3 regions of the Neobacillus sp. S1115 genome follow, and region 1 is predicted to be linked to each of the others. Evidence: predicted binding sites of a transcription regulator. Region 1 holds the regulator's gene; each other region holds the start of a gene.
What was found. Region 1 encodes Rex, which represses fermentation and respiration genes when NADH is low (regulators of the CRP and FNR family bind a similar motif). Its sites were predicted from a motif close to TTGTGAAATATTTCACAA; they were not measured.
Positions count from the first base shown of each region.

Region 2: the regulator Rex is predicted to act here: its motif matches at 3,085-3,102, upstream of ACZ5B7_RS21395 (nitric-oxide reductase large subunit).
Region 3: the regulator Rex is predicted to act here: its motif matches at 3,029-3,046, upstream of qoxA (cytochrome aa3 quinol oxidase subunit II).

Region 1 is NZ_AP038275.1:245,107-252,200, forward strand. It holds gene tsaD (tRNA (adenosine(37)-N6)-threonylcarbamoyltransferase complex transferase subunit TsaD) at 1-952, shown strand, start outside; gene ACZ5B7_RS01395 (ABC-F family ATP-binding cassette domain-containing protein) at 1,389-3,308, opposite strand; gene moaC (cyclic pyranopterin monophosphate synthase MoaC) at 3,471-3,959, shown strand; gene ACZ5B7_RS01405 (redox-sensing transcriptional repressor Rex) at 3,992-4,645, shown strand; gene ACZ5B7_RS01410 (DUF4395 domain-containing protein) at 4,798-5,223, shown strand; gene ACZ5B7_RS01415 (acyl-CoA dehydrogenase family protein) at 5,350-6,963, shown strand.
Region 2 is NZ_AP038275.1:4,400,339-4,407,432, reverse strand. It holds gene ACZ5B7_RS21420 (ATP-dependent DNA helicase) at 1-881, shown strand, start outside; gene ACZ5B7_RS21415 (metal-sulfur cluster assembly factor) at 925-1,224, opposite strand; gene ACZ5B7_RS21410 (hypothetical protein) at 1,239-2,483, opposite strand; gene ACZ5B7_RS21405 (DUF2249 domain-containing protein) at 2,497-2,703, opposite strand; gene ACZ5B7_RS21400 (DUF2249 domain-containing protein) at 2,728-2,964, opposite strand; gene ACZ5B7_RS21395 (nitric-oxide reductase large subunit) at 3,193-5,556, shown strand; gene ACZ5B7_RS21390 (hypothetical protein) at 5,577-5,726, opposite strand; gene ACZ5B7_RS21385 (DUF2249 domain-containing protein) at 5,845-6,078, shown strand; gene ACZ5B7_RS21380 (carboxypeptidase M32) at 6,268-7,094, shown strand, end outside.
Region 3 is NZ_AP038275.1:2,075,072-2,082,165, forward strand. It holds gene hpaB (4-hydroxyphenylacetate 3-monooxygenase, oxygenase component) at 1-1,134, opposite strand, end outside; gene ACZ5B7_RS10195 (S8 family peptidase) at 1,390-2,748, shown strand; gene qoxA (cytochrome aa3 quinol oxidase subunit II) at 3,100-4,017, shown strand; gene qoxB (cytochrome aa3 quinol oxidase subunit I) at 4,082-6,028, shown strand; gene qoxC (cytochrome aa3 quinol oxidase subunit III) at 6,028-6,624, shown strand; gene qoxD (cytochrome aa3 quinol oxidase subunit IV) at 6,626-6,907, shown strand; gene ACZ5B7_RS10220 (hypothetical protein) at 7,020-7,094, opposite strand, start outside.

The DNA of each region.
Region 1 (7,094 bases):
CCGAGAGATAACGGCCAATGTGGTTGCCTCGCAGATCGAAAGTCATAAACGGTTTGGCGGGGTCGTTCCGGAAATTGCCTCACGCCATCATGTTGAACAGATCACGATCGTGATAGAAGAGGCATTAAAGCAGGCGAATCTATCATTTGCTGAAATTGATGCCGTTGCGGTAACGGAAGGGCCAGGTCTGGTGGGTGCCCTATTAATTGGCGTCAATGCCGCCAAAGCACTCGCGTTTGCTCATAATAAACCGCTTGTGCCCGTCCATCATATTGCCGGTCATATTTATGCAAACAGGCTGGTGACAGAGCTGAAATTCCCTTTGTTGGCTTTAGTGGTCTCAGGGGGCCATACGGAGCTTGTCTACATGAAAGAGCATGGACAATTTGAGGTAATTGGCGAAACAAGGGATGACGCAGCGGGTGAAGCCTATGATAAGGTTGCGAGAACGTTGAATCTGCCATATCCAGGCGGTCCGCATATTGACCGTTTGGCCCATGAAGGCAGTCCGACTATTGATTTGCCCCGTGCCTGGCTGGAGGAAGGCTCCTATGATTTTAGCTTTAGCGGCTTAAAATCAGCGGTCATTAATACGGTTCATAATGCCGAGCAGCGCGGTGAGACGATTGCTTCAGAGAATCTGGCCGCGAGCTTTCAGGAAAGTGTCATTGACGTATTGGTGACGAAGACCGTAAGGGCCGTTGCAGAATATGGTGTCAACCAAATATTATTGGCCGGAGGAGTAGCGGCCAATAAGGGGCTTCGAGCAGCCCTGGAAAAGGCATTTTCAGATAAGGCGGATGTTGAATTAGTCATTCCTCCATTATCCTTATGCACAGACAACGCAGCCATGATAGCTGCCGCTGGAAGTGTCATGTTTGAAAAAGGTATTAGAGGAGACTTATCATTAAACGCAATACCTGGATTGGATATTGAAACATATAACACCTGACCTTTCCTAACAAGGAAGGGTTTTTTTAATAAAAAAATCTAATTAAACGTTTGATTGATTTGGTTGATAAACTAATCAAACGTTTAATTGATATGGGCAATAAACTAATCAAACGATTGATTGAAAACGGCAAATGCTTAAAATATAGGCATTTTAAGAGTTAAACAAACATTTGATTAAACTTGGCTAATATAAAAATAGCAATTTTGTGGATAAGATTTTTTTGAAAAAGTGGAAAATTCAAATGACTTGTGGATAATTCAGTGGGTAATGTTGATAATGTGGATAAATCGACATTTTTTTGTGGATAATGTGGAAAAGTTAATTGGATAACTGAAATAATGGCATTTACAATGTGAATAATTCTGTGGAAAATTAGGCCTTTTGGATTACAAGCACAACAAAAAACCGGACTCCAACAGTCCGGTTATCCACATTATTCTGCCAGCTCGGCCCATTCTTCCATTAATTCGTCAAGCTCGGTCTTAGCCTTTTCATTTTTTAAATTAATCTCTAAAACCTTTTCATGGTCCTGAAAAACTTCTGGCTCGCATAATTGCTGTTCATAATTCTGAATCTCTTCTTCAAGCTCCGAAATGCGTTCCTCGATTTCTTCCAATTTGCGTTTTCGCTGGCGTTCCAGTTTTTTCGTTTCTTTATCCTGTTGATAACTGTTTTTTTCAGCAGGCTCTAAAGCAGAAACCTTCTTCTGGGAGGCAGCCAATGCGAGTGCCGTAAGTTCCTCCTGCTCCAGCTTTTTATCCACATAATAATCGTAGTCGCCGAGGTATTCAGTGCTGCCCGTGGGGCTCAATTCTAGTACCTTGGTTGCGATTCTGTTAATAAAATAACGGTCGTGTGAGACAAACAAAATAGTACCTGGATAATCAATTAAGGCATTCTCAAGTACTTCCTTGCTGTCCAAATCCAAATGGTTGGTAGGTTCGTCCAATATTAATAAATTTGCTTTCTCGAGCATTAGCTTGGCAAGGGCTAAGCGGGCTTTTTCGCCGCCGCTTAATGACAAAACGTTTTTAAGCACATCGTCACCGGAAAATAAGAAATTCCCAAGCACCGTACGGATTTCCTTTTCCGGTTTCAGTGGATATTCATCCCATAGTTCGTTTAAGACCCGTTTATTGGAGGTTAGGTTGGCTTGTTCTTGATCGTAATACCCGATGGACAAATTGGTTCCGTATTGAATAGTTCCAGCCAAAGCGGGAAGCTTTTTAATAATTGTTTTTAAAAGGGTCGACTTCCCGATTCCGTTAGGGCCGACAAGGGCAATGCTGTCGCCTTTATACACACGAAAGGAAATATCCTCGGAAACCTTCTCTCCATCATAGCCGACAGCAAGAGAATCAACAGTCAGTACATCATTGCCGCTTTGCCGCTCAATTTCAAATGAGAAAGAAGCGGATTTTTCATCCCCTGATGGGCGGTCCATGACTTCCATCTTTTCAAGCTTCTTCCGACGGCTTTGCGCTCTCTTAGTAGTAGTGGCCCGTGCGATGTTGCGCTGGATGAAATCCTTTAACGCGGCAATTTCCTCCTGCTGCTTTTCATAAAGCTTCATGTCGCGTTCATAATTGGCAGCTTTCTGCTCAAGATAAGTGCTATAATTACCGGTAAATCGCTGAATCAGGCGGCGTGATAGTTCATACACCTCTGTAACCACTTTATCCAAAAAATAGCGGTCATGCGAAACAATTAAAATCGCGCCATCATAGCCCTGCAGATATTGCTCCAGCCAGGAAAGGGTTTCGATATCCAGGTGGTTGGTTGGCTCGTCCAAAATTAAAATATCAGGTCTTGTCAGCAATAGCTTGCCTAGCGCAAGACGCGTTTTTTGTCCGCCGCTTAGACTTGAAATCATTAACGTAGTATCGGAAAAATTTAACCCATGCAATACAGAGCGGATATCGGCTTCATACTGATAGCCGCCTTGCTCTTTAAACTTTATTTGCAATTCATCATATTCCTTTAATACCCGTTCGTATTTTCCTGGGTCTCCGAAAACAGCAGGATCGGCCATTTGCTTCTCCAGCTTCCGGAGCGATTTTTCCATCGCCTGCAGGTTCTCAAAAACCGTCAGCATTTCCTCCCAAATGGACAGATTGGACTCCAAACCCGTATTTTGCGCCAAATAACCAACGGTAACATCCTTTGGTTTGATGATTTCGCCGCCGTCATAGCCCATTTCGCCGGCGATGATTTTCAATAACGTTGATTTCCCCGCTCCATTGCGTCCGACAAGGGCAACACGGTCACGGGTTTGTAATTCCAGTTTTATATTCGATAAAATAAGTTCAGCACCATAATATTTTTGTAATTGGTTAACCTGTAATAAAATCATTTTTTTCACCTCTATTACCTTACGACTAGTTTACCGTATTACCCGAATGTCGGCAATGAAGTGAAATTTTTAATGGAATTATAAAAAAATATACTGATAGTTCAAAGTTTCACACACATGGACATAAAAATATTGTATTATTTTTTGTAGGAGGATTTTTTTATGGCTGAATTTACTCATTTTAATGAAGAAGGCCGGGCCAAGATGGTCGATGTCAGCGATAAGCCGGAAACGGCACGCACGGCAATTGCCCAGTCTAGCATAACAGTAAGCACTGAAATTTATGAAAAAATCACAAACCACGAAATGAAAAAGGGCGATGTCTTAGCAGTTGCCCAGGTTGCTGCAGTGATGGCAGCGAAAAAGACATGGGATATCATTCCAATGTGCCACCCGATTCCATTAACAGGTATCAATATTAGTTTTTCGTGGGAGCAGGCCGGGCAGGAACAATATACACTGCATATTGCTGCATCAGTGAAAACCAAAGGCAGTACGGGGGTTGAGATGGAAGCGCTAACAGCCGCCTCTGTTTGTGCCCTGACCGTCTATGATATGTGTAAGGCAGTTGATAAAGGGATGGTGATTGGACCAACCTTTCTGGTGGAAAAAACCGGCGGCAAAAACGGTGATTTTAGAAGAGAAATCTAATATATCCATTAAAATTGAAGGGTGGGAGAAATATGTCCAATGAAACGATGAAAATACCACAGGCAACAGCAAAGCGTCTGCCCTTATATTATCGATTTTTACAAAACCTTCATTCTTCTGGCAAGCAGAGGGTGTCATCTGCAGAATTGAGTGAAGCAGTAAAGGTGGACTCGGCCACTATTCGCAGGGATTTCTCTTATTTCGGGGCCCTTGGGAAAAAGGGGTACGGCTATAACGTAAACTATTTGTTATCGTTTTTCCGGAAAACACTTGATCAAGATGAATTAACAAAGGTAGCGTTAATCGGGGTGGGTAATCTCGGCACAGCCTTTTTACACTACAATTTTTTAAAAAATAATAATACAAAAATCGCTTGCGCCTTCGATGTGGACCCCGGAAAAATTGGCGGTTCGATAGGCGATGTTCCCGTTTATTCGATGGACGATATAGAACAGTATTTGATCGATGAAAATATTTCGGTGGCGATTTTGACGGTGCCGGCCCCGGTTGCACAGCAGATTACAGATAAGCTTGTGAAAACGAATGTAAAAGGGATTTTAAACTTTACACCAGCGAGACTGAATGTACCTTCATCGATCCGCGTGCATCATATTGACCTGGCGGTGGAGCTGCAATCACTTGTTTACTTTTTAAAGCATTATCCAAACGACGAAGTAGAAGAATAAATAATCAATGGGCTTCTCGCCAAAATGGTGAGAGGCCCATTTTTCGTTTTGAAACATTTTTCCTAAACAGATCACTATACAAAAGGAGTTGAAGCGGGTAAAATGATTACACAAGTAATTATTGTAATCCAATAGGAAAGGTTGGGATTAAAATGACAGAAACAGTTCGTTCAATCCCACGTCCGCTCGTGAAAACAAACCAGTGGACAATTGTTTTAAGTGTTGTGTTAACATGGTTATCCGGACAGGAATGGTTTTTGTTAGTACCATTTGTTGCCGGTATGTCTGGTCTTTTATTCGAATTTAATCCGATTATGCAAATAGCAAAACTATTTTTAAGAAAGGACCCAAAGGCTTATATCCCTGAGGATTGGGAGCAGCAGCAATTTAATCAAAAAATTGCCGTATCGTGTTTGGGAATTGGATTTGTAGGATTCCTGCTGGGATGGAATGGTGTTGGCTATGTGTTCACGATTCTTGTCGCGGTGGCTGCCTTTGTGGCAATTCTAGGTTTTTGCATCGGATGCTTTATTCATTTTCAGTGGAACCAATACCGTTATAGAAGGGCGCACCAATAAAGGAGAGGTCTGAATTATTCAGCCTCTTTTTTTGTTTTTCTGCTTATATTTGACGCTTCCATATCCTTACATTTAAAATTAAATTGAAAATTATGAATTATCATTCATGAGGAGAGTGGCGTTTTTATGAAGCTTGTTTCCCAAGAGACAGAAGCAAGAGGAAAAAATTCTTACAGCTTTGATGAATTTCTCGAAAAACGTGACAACCTTGATTGGTACCGTGATGAACCGTTTTTACAAAAAGTGGTCAAGAAATTTACGGGTTCTCAGCACAGCCAAATCCACGAAAAACTATTATCCTTTTCACCAATAGTATCTGCAAAATGGAACCGGTTAGCCGAAAGAATTGCCAGACCGGAAGTCCGCCCCTATATGCTTCACTTTGATGCTTTTAATCATCGGATTGACCGGATTGTTCGTCCTCAAGAAGTTCATCAATTAGAGAATGAAATTTTCGGAGAAGGTCTTTTTTCCAGTAACATGACACCTTGGGAAAGCTTTGTGAAAAGAATGCTGATCCATCAGCTGGGTGAGGCAGGAGTGACCTGTCCGCTGACATGTACACATGGTTTAGTGGCTTTGCTTGACCAATTTCCGGATGAAGAATATCCAGAACTTCAAGATATATTACATCATACAAAAGAAGGGCTAAACGGCGAATTTGCCATTGGCGCTCAATTTATGACAGAAATCCAGGGTGGTTCTGATTTGCCGGCTAATGTTTTGGAGGCGGTTCCGGAAGGCAAGTGTTATCGTTTGTATGGGAATAAGTTTTTCTGTTCTGCGGCTCATGCCGATTATTCTGTGGTGACGGCAAAAATATCGGGAACTGACAAAGTTTCGACATTTATCGTACCATCCTGGCTTCCGGGGGATAAGGAGAAGGAGAAACGCAACGGGTACGAGATTAATCGGATCAAATGGAAGCTGGGAACAGCCGAGCTGCCAACTGGGGAGATTCAATATAAGGGGGCGCGTGCCTATCCAATCGGTCCAAAGGATAAGGGGATTGCAGTTGCAGTCGGAATTGTATTGACCTTGTCGCGGTTGGAAATTGGGATTGCCTGTGCTGGGTTTATGCTGAGGGCCTCTCGGGAGGCAAATTTGTACAGTGATTTCCGAAGTGTTTTTGGGAAGAAGGTAAAAGACTATCCACTCGCAGCAAGCAAGTTGAAACGAATCCAGCATGCCGCTGAGCGAACGACGGCGGGGGCATTCAAAATCTATAATCTTTTCTTGCAGTTGGATAAGCCGCTTAATCCAGGAATTAAATCGGACCATCCAATTGAAGTTAGGAAAAAGTTATTTAATCTGCGTGAACTTGTCTTGCTGCAGAAAATCTGTGCAACGAATGAGGGAGCGGAAATTTTACGGGAGGCTATCTCCGTGTTTGCCGGCCATGGAGTAATGGAGGAATTTTCGTCGCTGCCGCGTATCTTCCGCGATGTGGTCGTAAACGAACAGTGGGAGGGACCGCGTAATCTGCTGTTAACGCAAATTTACCGCGATTTGGGCAGGGTTTCTGATTGGTATTCACCTGCCGAGTTTGTGGCAAGCGTTCTTGAGGGAGCCGATTCAGAGACGATTAAAAAGTTTACGGACCAACTAGAGGACTTGCTGCAAAGACCTGTTTTAGGAGAAGTAAGTGAAGCATCGATGGAAGCCGCGGAAGAATGGGATGCGTTCTGTGACTCCTTCTTTAAGGCTTACCAGCTGATAGCTCTAAAAGAGGTCAATTAATGGAGCGGGGCGTAACATTATAGACGGTATCAAGGACAATTTGAGTGAAATTGGGGGTGGAAATGTCCTTGATAGGAGGTATCATGAGGTTAGTCTAAAAAGTGGACACGTAAAAATGAGATTTAGATTAT
Region 2 (7,094 bases), 2.1 Mb from region 1:
AGGAACTTGTCTTTGAAAGTGAAATGTTTGTTATCAACGAATATGATTTAAAAATTGTTGAGGAATACTTGGAGCAAATCACATATTCCTTATCACTCTTCCTTCAAGAGCTAAATGGAATTACTTGGCTGGAAGAAAGCAGTGGTGAGCGTACCCTTGTCATTATGCCGAAAATGGTGGAGGAGGTTTTACGGGAAGAGGTATTTTCACAGAAAAAGCCTTATATCTTCTCATCCGCCACCATGTCCAATCAGAAATCTTTTGATTATATCGCGTCCAGTTTAGGGATTGATGATTACCTTTCCTGTTCGGTTGCTTCCCCATTTGATTATGACGAGAAAATGAAGGTATTCCTGCCATCTTTTAAACAAGATGCGATCAATAAAAAACTCGATTATGTGATTGAGAAAGTCAGTTTGACAGAAGGGCGGGCTCTTATTCTTTTAAATAATCGTGATGAAATGAGGAATTTAAAGGAACGGCTAAAAGAAGAGCAGAAGTTTCCAATCTACTATGAAGGTGATGAGGAGATTAGCACACTAGTCTCCAAGTTTCAAAATGAGGAAAATTCGGTGCTTTGCTCCATCCACCTATGGGAGGGTCTTGACATCCCCGGCCGCTCACTGGAAAATGTCCTGATTTTTTCACTGCCTTTCCCGCCGAATGACCCCGTTTTTTCGGCCAAAAAGGAAGGAATGGCTGACCCATTTAATGAGGTGGACCTTCCTTACATGTTGCTTAGATTACGGCAAGGTGTGGGCCGGCTGATAAGAAGTGAACAGGATCAAGGCACTGTCCACATCCTGTTGGAAGAATCTCTAGAACAAGATGTACTGCAAAAGATAAAAGAAGTATTGCCGACTAAAGTAATTGAAGGGTAAGAAATAAAAAAGAGGCTGACAATGAACTGTCAGCCTTTTTTTGCTATCTGCCAAGGGCGCGGCGGCCGTCTTCGGTCATTTTATCCGGTGACCAGGCCGGCTGCCAAACAAGGTTAACGTCAACCTTGTTTACTTCCTCGATTCCTTCGACACAATAACGAACTCCGCTTGTGATACTATTGTGAAGCGGACAGCCAGGAGTGGTCAGTGTCATCGTAATCGAAACATCATTTTCTTCTGTAATCCCTACACTATAAATTAACCCTAAATCTACAACATTGATGCCTAACTCCGGGTCATAAACGCTTTTTAATTCTTCAAAAATTTTCTCCTCGAGATTCATGGTAACTCACCTCATTATTTTTTTAGAACACTGAAAATGCTGCTTGCAATAGTTAGCATCGCTACAGACAGGACAAACTGGCCCAAATTAAAGAGAATAGTTGTTTTTAATAAAAGTGCCAAAAAGACAACTAGTACGGAACCGATGAATACTGATAAGACCGGCACAATCAATTTTTCATTCATCATTTCCTTTAACGAAGGAACTTTAGCCTTTCCTATTTCTTTGCTGTATTTATAGGTCCACCACAGGAATGGAACAATTTTATATAAATATCCGACAATACTTAAGACAATCCACAACAGTATATAGCAATATAGAAGCGGCCCGATAAGACTGGCAAACTTGCTGCTGAACAAAATCATAAAGGCTGCAGCATGAATCACATTCCCAAAGCCAATCGCCGAAAGGGCGAATGAAAATGGTTTGTCTAGCTTTTTCTTTAATTTCTTTTTAACAATGATACTGATGTGCCAGCTGAAAATAGAGAAGCCGGCAAACAAGAGGAAGAATCCAAATTTCAATAAAATACTGCTATTGCTAAAGAAAGAAATGATTGTCAAGACAAGCCCGGAAACATAGATTCCGTACACATATCGTGCCTGCATCATCGGAAAACCGTGAGCCAAGGAAAACATCGGCACCATCTTATAAGAAAAGCCAAAGATTAATAGTGTAAACCAACCGGATAACCCCAATAATAGATGGCTTTTAAAGATAGCTTGGTAATGTTCGCCAAGAAATCCCGTTTTCATACTGTAAATCATCGTTATTCCCAAGAATATCGTCATAAATAAGCAAATTAAAGCCGTTCCTACAAAAGCAGTAAGAATATTAGGGTTTGCCTGTGTTCTTAGCGTCATTAGCATCTGGAATAAGAACATGAAGATTCCGATAAGCGTAATGACACCAGGAATGACGGCAGTTTGCGGTGCTAAATAGAGCATGGCCGAAAAAGAGGCAACCCCTGCTGCGGTGATGAAAAATTGGACAAATCCAAATTTCTCATTCCAAATTTTCGTCAAAAACGCAACCGGAACAAGCTGGTACATTGCACCCATCGCCACCATTAAGGCCCAGCCCAGGATTAAGAGGTGGGCTGCTGACCAAATGGCAGGTATGCGAAAAGTTCCATCCGTCATCATATGCCCATTTGCCAACAGCAGAATCTGTGAGGCGATAAGGGCAATTAAACTAAAAAGTATAAATGAAAAAGGTAGTTTAATATTTGTTTCAGTTCCTAAATTCTGAGGAAGCATATGACTCACCTTCCTAGCGGAAGATTTCTATTTTAAAACTTCCGTCTGGTTGTTGTTCTGTTTTTTGTTGATATCCTAATTCTTCAAGCTGTTCATATAGAAACATCGGTCTTCTATCATTAATTATTGTTAAAACTTTCCCTTCGCCTAACTCTTCTAAAGCGGCTAAGGTTCGCATCATCGGCTGCGGCGGTTCGAGGCCGCGATTATCCAAAATCATTACAAATCACACTCCAAATCACTTTTAGCTTTTCTTTGTGAAAACTACTTTCCAATGCTTTTTCTCTAATTCTTCTTCTTCATGGGTAAAGCCCTTTGCCTTTAAGACAGTAAATAGTGGCATCGGCTTAAACGGTGCATGAAGAATGAACACATCTCCATCATTATTTAATTCTTTTACTGCCTCCATAATCTTTTGAAATGGTTCGAGTTTATTCTTTATATCCTCACGTACATCTAGTTCAATTATTCTTTGTCCCATAAAATCAACACCTCTTTAATCGTTTGTTTAATAACATTGTAGCAGTGTAATCCCCTAAGATATGTGATGAGCGTCATAGCTCAATGGATTTTAATGAAAATAGTTCTCAATGTGACAAATTTGTGAAAAAGTATACAAAAAATAATATGTGTGATAAAAGTCACTATTTTGCCTTTTTTTTAGGACTACAATACTTCTCGGATTGATAACCAGAAAGGGATGAAGGAAATGGAAATACAGCGAGGGACACAGCCGAAGAGCGTGGTAAAAGAAAATAAAAACGCACTTTTAAAATCCATTTTAATTATTACCATCTTAATCAGCTTTACCGTTCTGCTTGGCGGCGGCTATTGGATCTTTAAAGAGCAGGCGCCAAGACCATTGGAAGTAACCAATTCGAAAGGTGAAGTTATATTAACGAAAAAATCCATTATGGGCGGACAAGCTGTCTGGCAAAAGTATGGTTTAATGGACTACGGTACCGTTTTAGGACATGGTTCCTATATGGGTCCGGATTATACAGCAGAGTCTTTAAAAATCTATACAGAAGGAATGCAGGATTTTAAAGCGGAACAGCAATATGATATAAAATTTGCTTCATTAACTGAAGATGAAAAGCAGATTATCAAAAACCAAGTTATTAAAGAAATGCGCAAAAATCGCTATGATGCGAGTAAAGATACATTAAAGCTGACAGACGCACAAGTAAATGGCCTTGAAAAAGTTAGGGCTTACTATAAGGATATTTTTACAAATGGCGACGGCTGGGGTTTAAAAGCTAATCTAATCAAAGATTCTGATATACCATCAACAGACCGTGCCTATGTTGACAAAGGTGACCAAATCAAACAAATCTCTGATTTCTTCTTCTGGACAGCTTGGCTTTCAAGTACGGTTCGTCCTGGAGACAAAATCACTTACACGAATAACTGGCCATATTTTGAAGACGCCGGTAACCATCTATCCTTTTCCGCTATTTGGTGGAGCGGTGCTAGCGTTACAATCCTAATTTTAATGGTAGGGATCATCTTATATCTATTCTATCGTTATCAATTTGGTATGCAGGAAGCATATAAAGAAGGAAACTTCCCTCGTATTGATTTGCGCACGATGCCTGTAACAAGTTCACAGGTGAAAACAGGTAAGTATTTTACGGTTGTATCGGTATTATTCTTTGTTCAATGTATGTTTGGGGCTCTGTTAGCCCACTATTATATCGAGCCAGACAGCTTTTTTGGAATTAAGTGGATCCATGATATTCTTCCATTTTATATTTCCAAAGGCTATCACTTGCAGCTGGCGATTTTCTGGATTGCCACCGCATGGCTGGGTATGGGAATCTATGTTGCCCCGTTAGTTGGCGGTTATGAACCAAAGAAACAAGGTCTTTTAGTTGATATTTTATTCTGGGCATTAGTGGTTCTTGTTGGCGGAAGTATGGTTGGCGAGTGGCTTGGTGCCAATGGGAAATTGGGAAATGCCTGGTTCTTGTTTGGCCATACTGGTTGGGAATATATTGAGCTTGGACGAGTTTGGCAGCTTATCTTAATAGTAGGAATGCTAATCTGGCTGTTTATCGTATTCCGCGGTATTAAAGCAGGGCTTAAGAAAGAGTCTGACAAAGGTGGATTGATACACTTACTATTCTACTCTGCGATTGCGGTACCGGCTTTTTATATCTTTGCCTTATTTATCAACCCAGGTACAAGCTTTACATTTGCCGACTATTGGCGCTGGTGGATTATCCATCTATGGGTAGAAGGTATTTTTGAAGTTTTTGCAGTCGTTGTTATTGGTTTCTTATTAGTTCAATTAGGTCTCGTAACCAAGAAATCAACGGTAAGACAATTATATTTCCAATTAACCCTGCTTCTTGGCAGCGGCGTAATCGGTATCGGACACCATTATTACTATAATGGTTCAGCTGAAGTATGGATTGGTCTAGGTGCAGTCTTCTCTGCATTGGAAGTTATTCCATTGACATTGTTAATTCTTGAAGCTTATGAGCAGTACAAAATGATGCGTGACGGCGGTGTCGACTTCCCTTACAAAGGTACGTTCTGGTTCTTGATTTCTGTTGCGATTTGGAACCTTGTCGGTGCCGGGGTACTTGGTTTCTTAATAAATCTGCCAGCTGTAGCCTATTTCGAACATGGACAATTCTTAACACCAACCCATGGACATGCTTCGATGATGGGTGTTTACGGAATGTTTGCCTGTGCAGTACTTCTTTATTCGTTAAGGAATATTGTGAAGCCTGAGGCCTGGAATGACAAATGGCTTAAGATATGCTGCATTCTGTTAAACATTGGTCTTGCAGGAATGGTCTTCTTATCCTTGCTTCCAGTTGGATTTATGCAAATAAAAGAGGCATTTTATCACGGCTATGCAGCAAGCCGCGCTTCCTCCTTCCTGCAAAAGGATCTGGTGCAAACCATTTTAACCTGGCGTGCGGTACCTGACACCATCTTCTTAATCGGTGTAGTTATCCTGGTACTCTTCTGTATTAAGGCCCTATTTAACCTGCGTAAACCAACGCATAAAGAGGGAGAACGGCTTCCGGTTAAAGATTTATCCATTGATGAAGATTAATAGTAAAAATCCGCAAGGCTTTAGCTTTGCGGATTTTTCTCTTCTTTCACTTCTTCGTAGCAGTCGAAGCAATATGACTGTTTATCCTCGGTAATCACTCCATTAAAGAATCCATCCAAACAATAAATCTCTTTCCCACAGCATTTACATAAACCAACTAATTCTTTCATTTAGACTTGCCTCCCTTATGAACAAAATCATATTTCAACTGTGATGGTACTCACTAAGTCCTAACCTAAGTTTTTCTATAATAAAAGAGAAGTTAACCCAATTAAAGGAGTGATAATGATGCAAACCTACGCAAAAGTTATCAATGTACCAGATTATCCACCAAGAGAAAAGCATCCAACCATCTTTAAGGCATTTGATGAATTGGCATCAGGTGAAACCATGCAGATTGTCAATGACCATGATCCAAGACCGCTGCTTTACCAATTTATGATGGAAAGACCAGAGCAATTTTCTTGGGAATACCTTGAAGAAGGCCCAGAAGTTTGGAAGGTCGCCGTTAACAAAAAGTAATTTTTTGAGGCTGCGCTCTTATTAGACCTGTCTTCACCCAATCTAAAATTTGTTTCTATTTATTTTTCAGTTAAAACCTCTTTTTTCCTATAAACCTATTTTACAACAGAAATTCGTTTCTGTTGTTTTTTTATCCGTATCATTTGTCAGAAATATGTTAAAATTTATAGCGAGAAAGGGGGAAAGACAATGAATACAGAGCAATTTGAAAAGGAATTCTTAGAGTATGTCAAGAAAATGACCGCTTATCACGAAGCCCTTGGTTTAATTTACTGGGACTTACGGACAGGCGCTCCTAAACAGGGAGTGGGGCAGAGGTCAGAAGTGATTGGCGTGCTGTCCTCCGAGGTATTTAAAATGTCGACATCAGAGGAGATGGCAGCCTACATAGCAGGGCTTTCAAAAGTTGAATTGTCCGATAGAACAAGAAAAATTCTTGAAGAATGCAAAAAGAACTATGAGTTAAACAAAAAAATTCCTGCGGAGGAATACAGAGAATTTGTCATTCTTCAATCAAATGCCGAGAGTGTTTGGGAAGAAGCCAAAGAAAAAGCTGACTTCAATATGTTCAAGCCATACTTAGAGAAGCTGGTCGCAATGACAAAGCGATTTATCGGGTACTGGGGTTATGAAGGGAATAAATATAACGTTTTATTAGATATGTACGAACCGGGCTTGACGGTTGAGGTTTTAGATCAAGTTTTTGGAGAACTGAAGGACAAAATTGTTCCGTTAGTAAAACAGATTTCGGAATCCAGCCTCAAACCTAAAACTGATTTTTTGTTTCATCGATTCCCTAAGGAAAAGCAGCGGGAGTTCAGTTTGGAAATCTTAGCGCAAATGGGATTCGACTTTAATGCTGGCAGGCTTGATGAAACCGTCCACCCTTTTGCGACTGGTTTAAATCCTGGCGATGTCCGCGTTACGACAAAGTATGATGAACAGGATTTTCGAACCGCTGTTTTTGGCACCATTCATGAAGGCGGGCATGCCTTATACGAACAGAATATTTCCAA
Region 3 (7,094 bases), 1.8 Mb from region 1:
TCTAGGATAAATTTTTGGAAAGACATTGCTAGCGACTTTAAGAGGAATGAGGCTTGGTCTCATATAACCCCACTCATCCAATTCCGCCTCTTCCTCAGATTTGAGCAGCAGCGCCCTCATCGTTTCAAGTCCGATGATGATTTCTGAAAGTTTTTCTTGAATATGCTGATATCCGCAAACATTGATTGTATCCGAAAGGGACTCGGCAAGTCCCAATAGAAATTCTGTTTTCACAACCTGTCTAGTGATGGCCTGGTGGTAGGCGTGATGGTAGAATGAGCTTTTCTCCATGAATTCATTTGCTGCATCGACATTTTCGTAAAAAAAGACTCTTTCCCACGGAACCACCACGTTATCAAAGACTAAAATCGTATCCATTTCTTCGTAACGCGAGCTGAGCGGATAATCAAAGACTGACTCACCGCTTACAAACGACTCTCTGCAAAGAAATTTAAGTCCTTTTGTATCAGAAGGGATGGAAAATGCATAGGCATCCGCGTCATTTGTCACTCCGCCGGCTGAATAAACTAGAACTTCATCCGTTAAACCGCCTTGGGTCGCTAACAGGCGAGCCCCCTTGATAATAATTCCCTTTGCGTTTTTCCCGACAATTTTGGCGGCAATTGGTTCTTTCGATTTTTCAAAGTTGATTTGCGACCGGTTAACCTGGGGAGTTATAAAGGTGTGGGTAAACGAGAGATCTTGATTCCTTGCCCTTTCATAGAGGGAAATAATATTTTCCGGAAAGCAATTCTCACTCCCTTTTAAAAATAAGGCGGAGGAGGCAAAGGCCATAACGACTGAATTCATATAATCCGGACTTCTACCCATCAGCCCATTGGTATGTCTGGCCCAAATTTCGATCATGGTCCGCCTTCTTTTTAAATCCTCTTTCGTCCGTGGCTGTAAATAGGATAGCCCAATCCGCTCTTCCGTCTCATCGGATAAAAAGGTTAGCTTTTCTTTCAGGGTCGAATCAAACTGTAAATCATATAAAGATGCTTTACTTTGAAGAAGACCTCTAAATGCAGGATGATCAGAAATTTGCCCTTCCAACCGTTCTCCATCCAGCCAAATTTCCTTGTTTAAACGATCCATACGTTCGATAAATTCTTTTCCGTTAATTGCTCCCATTTGACCACTCCCTAAAACATGGAGCATTAAAAAGTTTTGTAATTTATTTTATTGGGAAAGTGGTTGTCCTGCATGGGTTATCCAAACAATTGGACGAATTTGGGTATAGGTGGAAATGTTAGTGGATAATTATTCAAAAATAGGAAGAAAGTGGTGTATAAAAAGATTGTAATGAGGACTTTAGTAGAATGTCTACAGTCCCTTTAAAATAATATAATGAAAATTGAGAAAAAGAGAAAGGGAGAGGTTCAAACGATGAAGAAGAAGAAGAAGAAGATTTTTGGAAGCGCTTTATCTGTTGCTTTGGGAGCATCCGTTATATTTAGCGGAGGGATTTCAAAAAGCAGTGCTGCACCTGTGAACAAGGAGTACATAGTAATTTTTAAGGATCAATCCCAGCTTCCGGCAGGATATGAAAAAATGATCAAGGACGCCGGCGGAAAAGTGACAGGGAAGCTGGATAAGTTGGGGGCTGTTGAAGTAAGTTCAACAAATACTGCTTTTTTGGACAAGGTGAAAAAATCGAGTCTTGTTTTGGATGCAGGTGAAGAAAATATAGTTTACCCAGAGGAAGCTGCTATACAAGAAGCCGCGGAAGTTGGAGGGACTTCTGGTACAGCTGATTTATATGAACAGCTTCAATGGGATATTAAACAGGTAACCAATAATGGGGAGTCATGGAATTTACCAGGAGGAACTGGAATGCCAGTTTCAGGAGAAGAGATTGTGGTTGGTATAATTGATACAGGTATTGATTATAACCATCCAGATTTAAAAGCGAACTATATTTATGGAAAATCATTTGTGCCGGGATATTCGAATGCGATGGATGAAAATGGACACGGCACGCACGTGGCTGGTTCGATTGCCGGGAAAGGAAGAGTTTTAGGTGTTGGACCAGACCTGAAAGTGGCAGCCTACCGTGTCTTTGGACCAACTGGCGGTGCTGAAACTTCCCATATTGCAGAGGCTCTAATGACAGCTGCAGATGACAATGTTGATGTTGTCAATATGTCCCTTGGCGGTTACGACTGGTTCCAAGACCCTGAGTATGTAACTAAAGATGTTATAGCAGATGTTCGCTTATTTAATCGTGCTATTCAATATGCTATTCAAAAAGGGGTAACTGTAGTTGGTTCCGCAGGTAATAATGGGCTTGATTTAAGCAGTCCAGGCCAACTGTCGGGAGATGATAAAGGCGCAACACACCGAAGCCCGAGCAGTCAAACGATGATTCGGGTTTCAGCCGGCGGGGCTCAAAAAAATCTAGCATTCTATTCAAATTATGGAGTAGGAAAAATTGATGTGATGGCACCTGGCGGGGATTTGGGACCAAATTATGATCCTGCCACTGGAGCAGGAAGAGAAAATTTTTATCTTTGCCTAAGTACAATTCCTGGCGGTGGATATGGATATAAAGCCGGCACTTCAATGGCCGCACCAAAAACAGCTGCCTTAGCGGGAGTGATCATCGCGAAGTACGGAAAAGACGTTCTTAAGCCTGCGCAGGTAAAACAAATCATCCAGTCTTCAGCAGAGGATGTGTTTAAACCAGGTTATGATGAAAAGGCTGGATTTGGATTAATAAATGCTGTTAACGCATTAAATCAATAAAAAACAAAGCAAAGAAGCGATCGGTGGTGATCGCTTCTTTGCTTTGTTTTTTCACTACAGTGAATCTGAATTTTTTAAATAGAAACATAAATGTGAAGGAATTTTAAGGGTGCTTTTCCATAATTCTCAACTATCCGTTGACCAATATTAAATCTATATTAAAAAAGCAAATGTATAGACCTAACTTTTACAAAGTGTCGAATTATTTTTGAACATTTGGTGACAAATCTTCTGAATGGGTGTCTTTTAATAATGTTTGGTATTAAGATAGTTACTAATGATGTGATGTAAATCACAAACAAAAAATTTTTTTAACATGATATTTTTTAAATAAAAGAAAGGGGTACTAGCATGAAAGTAAAATCGGCTTTGTTACTGCTTGTTCTCACTATTGTCACAGTGCTTACAGGATGTGAACCACTTATGGTTCTTGATCCTAAAGGGCCGCAAGCCGAAAGGCAAGCCCACGATATTTTGTTATCTATTGGGATCATGTCGTTCATAGTAATTGTAGTTTTCGCTATTTTGATTTATGTGCTAATTAAGTATCGTGCCTCAAAGGCAAGCCCAGATTATGAACCGCCTCACATTGAAGGAAATAAATGGGTTGAGCTAATTTGCGTCGGTATTCCTGTCATCATTGTCACTTACTTTTCAATCGTTTCTGTTCAAAGTAACAATATTGTCGAAGCAAAACCAATAAAATATCAGGATAAAGATCCTTTAGTCATTTATGCATCTTCATCTGACTGGAAATGGCATTTTAGTTATCCTGAACAAAATATTGAAACGGTCAACTATTTGTATATTCCAACAGACCGGCCGATCGAATTTAAGCTTTATTCCTACGGACCAATCACTAGCTTCTGGATTCCACAACTTGGCGGTCAAAAATACGCTATGTCAGATATGGTGACGACACTGCACTTAGCTGCAGATGAACCGGGTGAAATGATGGGCCGTAACGCGAACTTCAGCGGTAAAGGTACTGCTGAAAATACGTTTAATGTTACAGCAATGTCTGAAAAAGATTTCGATAAATGGGTAAAAGACGTTAAGAAAACGGCAAAACCTTTATCAGAGAAAAAATTTGATGAGTTATTAAAGCCAGGACACCTTGGACAAATGACTTTTACAGGGACTCATTTAAAATTTAGTCCAGCACCAGAACACGATCATAGTCCTTCCGCAAAACCAGAGGAAGGTCAAACTGACCACTCAAAAATGGAAATGGATATGGATATGTCAGATCACCAAAATCATGAGTAATTGTTAAAAGGTTTATGAAACGAATTATTGAAAAAATTAATCTCTCGAAAGGAGTTAATAAAGGATGGAGTTCTTTGAACGTTTTGCCATACCAAATCCAAGTCTTGCAATCTATGCATCTATGGTAGCGATTGGCCTAACAGTGGTTGCCATTATTGCAGGCCTAACCTATTTCAAAAAATGGGGATATTTATGGCGCGAATGGTTAACAACAGTTGACCATAAACGGATTGGGATTATGTATTTACTCTCTGCCTTAATTATGTTATTCCGCGGCGGCGTGGACGCGATTATGCTGCGTGCCCAGCTGGCTGTACCTGATAATAAACTGCTTGATCCTCAGCATTACAATGAAGTTTTCTCAACACACGGGGTTATTATGGTCATGTTCATGGCGATGCCATTTATCTTTGCCTTCATGAACTACCTTGTGCCGTTACAAATTGGCGCACGTGACGTGGCCTTCCCTAGATTAAATGCAATAAGCTTCTGGCTATTCTTCTTTGGTGCGATGCTGTTTAATATCTCTTTTGTTATTGGCGGATCTCCTGATGCAGGATGGACTTCTTATTTCCCGCTCGCAGGGAATGATTTCAGCCAACATGTAGGAACGAACTATTATATGATTGCGATTCAAATATCTGGTATTGGGTCACTAATGACCGGTATTAACATGATTACAACAATAATGAAAATGAGAGCACCTGGCATGACCTTAATGAAAATGCCGATGTTTACATGGTCTGTTTTAGTAACAAACCTTATCATCGTAACGGTTTTCCCTGTCATTACAGTTGCGCTTGCGATGGGAACCATGGACAGATTGTTCGGAACTCACTTCTTTGCAACGACAAATGGCGGTATGGATATGCTCTGGGCCAACCTATTCTGGGTTTGGGGACATCCTGAAGTTTATATCCTTATATTACCTGCATTTGGTATTTACAGTGAGGTTATCTCAACCTTTGCCGGCCGGAACCTTTATGGCTATAAATCAATGGTTGCATCCATGGTTATTATCTCAGCATTATCCTGTATGGTTTGGGCACACCATTTCTTTACGATGGGGCAGGGGGCAGTAGCAAACAGCTTCTTCTCTATTACAACAATGATGATTGCCGTTCCAACAGGTGTTAAGATTTTCAACTGGTTATTCACTTTATGGAAAGGGAAAATTCGATTTACCGTTCCAATGTTATACTCTCTAGGGTTTATTCCGCTATTTGTAATCGGCGGGATGACAGGGGTCATGCTAGCGATGTCAGCTGCTGACTATCAGTACCATAACACAATGTTCTTAGTAGCTCACTTCCATAACACAATTATCCCGGGTGTAGTATTTGCTATGCTAGCTGGTCTAACGTATTATTGGCCAAAAATGTTTGGCTTTATGTTAAATGAAAGAATTGGGAAATGGTCATTCTGGACGCTTACAATCGGATTCTGCTTAGCGTTCTTCCCAATGTATATTACTGGTTTAGATGGTCAGGCACGCCGTATGTACACTTATTCAGAAGCAACAGGTTATGGACCATTAAATATGGTTTCATTCGTTGGTGCAGGTGTTATGGCCATCAGCTTTGCATTGATTGTCTATAACGTTTATTACAGTGTTCGTTATTCACCAAGAAATGTTGGTGCAGATCCATGGGATGCACGTTCGCTTGAATGGGCAACACATACTCCTGTACCGGAATACAACTTTGCCATCGAGCCTCAGGTTGCTTCTAGTGAAGCATTCTGGGATTCCAAGAAAAAAGGTCATGAGCTGTTCCCGGGTAAAGTGGAAAAAATCCATATGCCAAATAACAGCGGAGTTCCATTTATTATGGGCGCAATCTTCTTTGTGTTAGGATTTTCGCTGGTCTTCTCCTTATGGATTCCGGCAATTCTTTCACTAATTGGAATTTTGGCATGTATGGCTCTACGCTCATTCGAACAGGACCACGGCCGATATATTTCTGTTAAAGAAATAGAAGAAACTGAAACAAAACTGCGAGGTGCTAAATAATGAACGTCGATCACTCGCTGCCATTAGAATATGGTACAAAACAAAACGGACTGAATATTTTTGGCTTTTGGGTTTTCCTTGCAGCTGAAATTATGCTGTTTGCTACACTGTTTACCTCTTACTTTACGTTAGAGCATAGAACCGGAAGCGGTCCAAGTGGTACAGAAATTTTTGAAATAGCTCCGGTTATTATAGAAACACTTTTGTTATTAACAAGTAGTTTTACAATTGGACTTGGCGTTCACGCAATGCGTCTAGGACGCAAAAAAGCAATGATGACCTTCTTTGTGATTACACTTCTTCTTGGTCTAGGGTTCTTAGGCTTTGAAATTGATGAATTCATCACCTATATCCATGATGGTGCAACATTGCAGACTAGCGCATTTACTGCCATGCTGATGACTACATTAGGTACACACGGACTGCACGTTACCTTCGGATTATTCTGGGGAACAGCTATCCTTTTGCAAGTGAAAAAACGCGGCTTAACGCCTGAAACTGCGAATAAATCCTTTATCTTTTCACTTTACTGGCATTTCTTGGATGTCGTCTGGATCTTCATCTTCAGCTTCATCTATTTGAAAGGAATGATGTAAGATGAGCGAATTATTCCCACGAAAACAAATAATTGGTTTTGTCTTTTCCTTAGTCCTAACGGCAGCTGCTCTGGCAGTCTATTTCTTGAAACTCTCCTTTGCACAAGGAATGGTTGTCCTAGTTGCCACAGCATTTGTTCAGGCTCTTCTGCAGCTTGTTGTGTTTATGCACGCTGGCGAATCAGAAGATAAGTGGGTAATTTATGGCAAGGTATTTTTTATGATTGCCATGGCCCTGATTACTGTTTTTGGAACATTACTCATTTTCCTTTGGGATATGTAGATAAATGAAGAAAGGGAGCGTCTTTTACAGACGCTCTCTTTTTTCCTAACGCATAAATTCAACTACTCCTCTGTCTTCGTCCTACCGGATTCGCCAATCGGCGAGTTTTCATTTATCTTTTTACTAAATATAATCTCGGTTTCATTGGCATTGTCGGGATTTCTAATCCCTTATCCGTCTTTTCTAC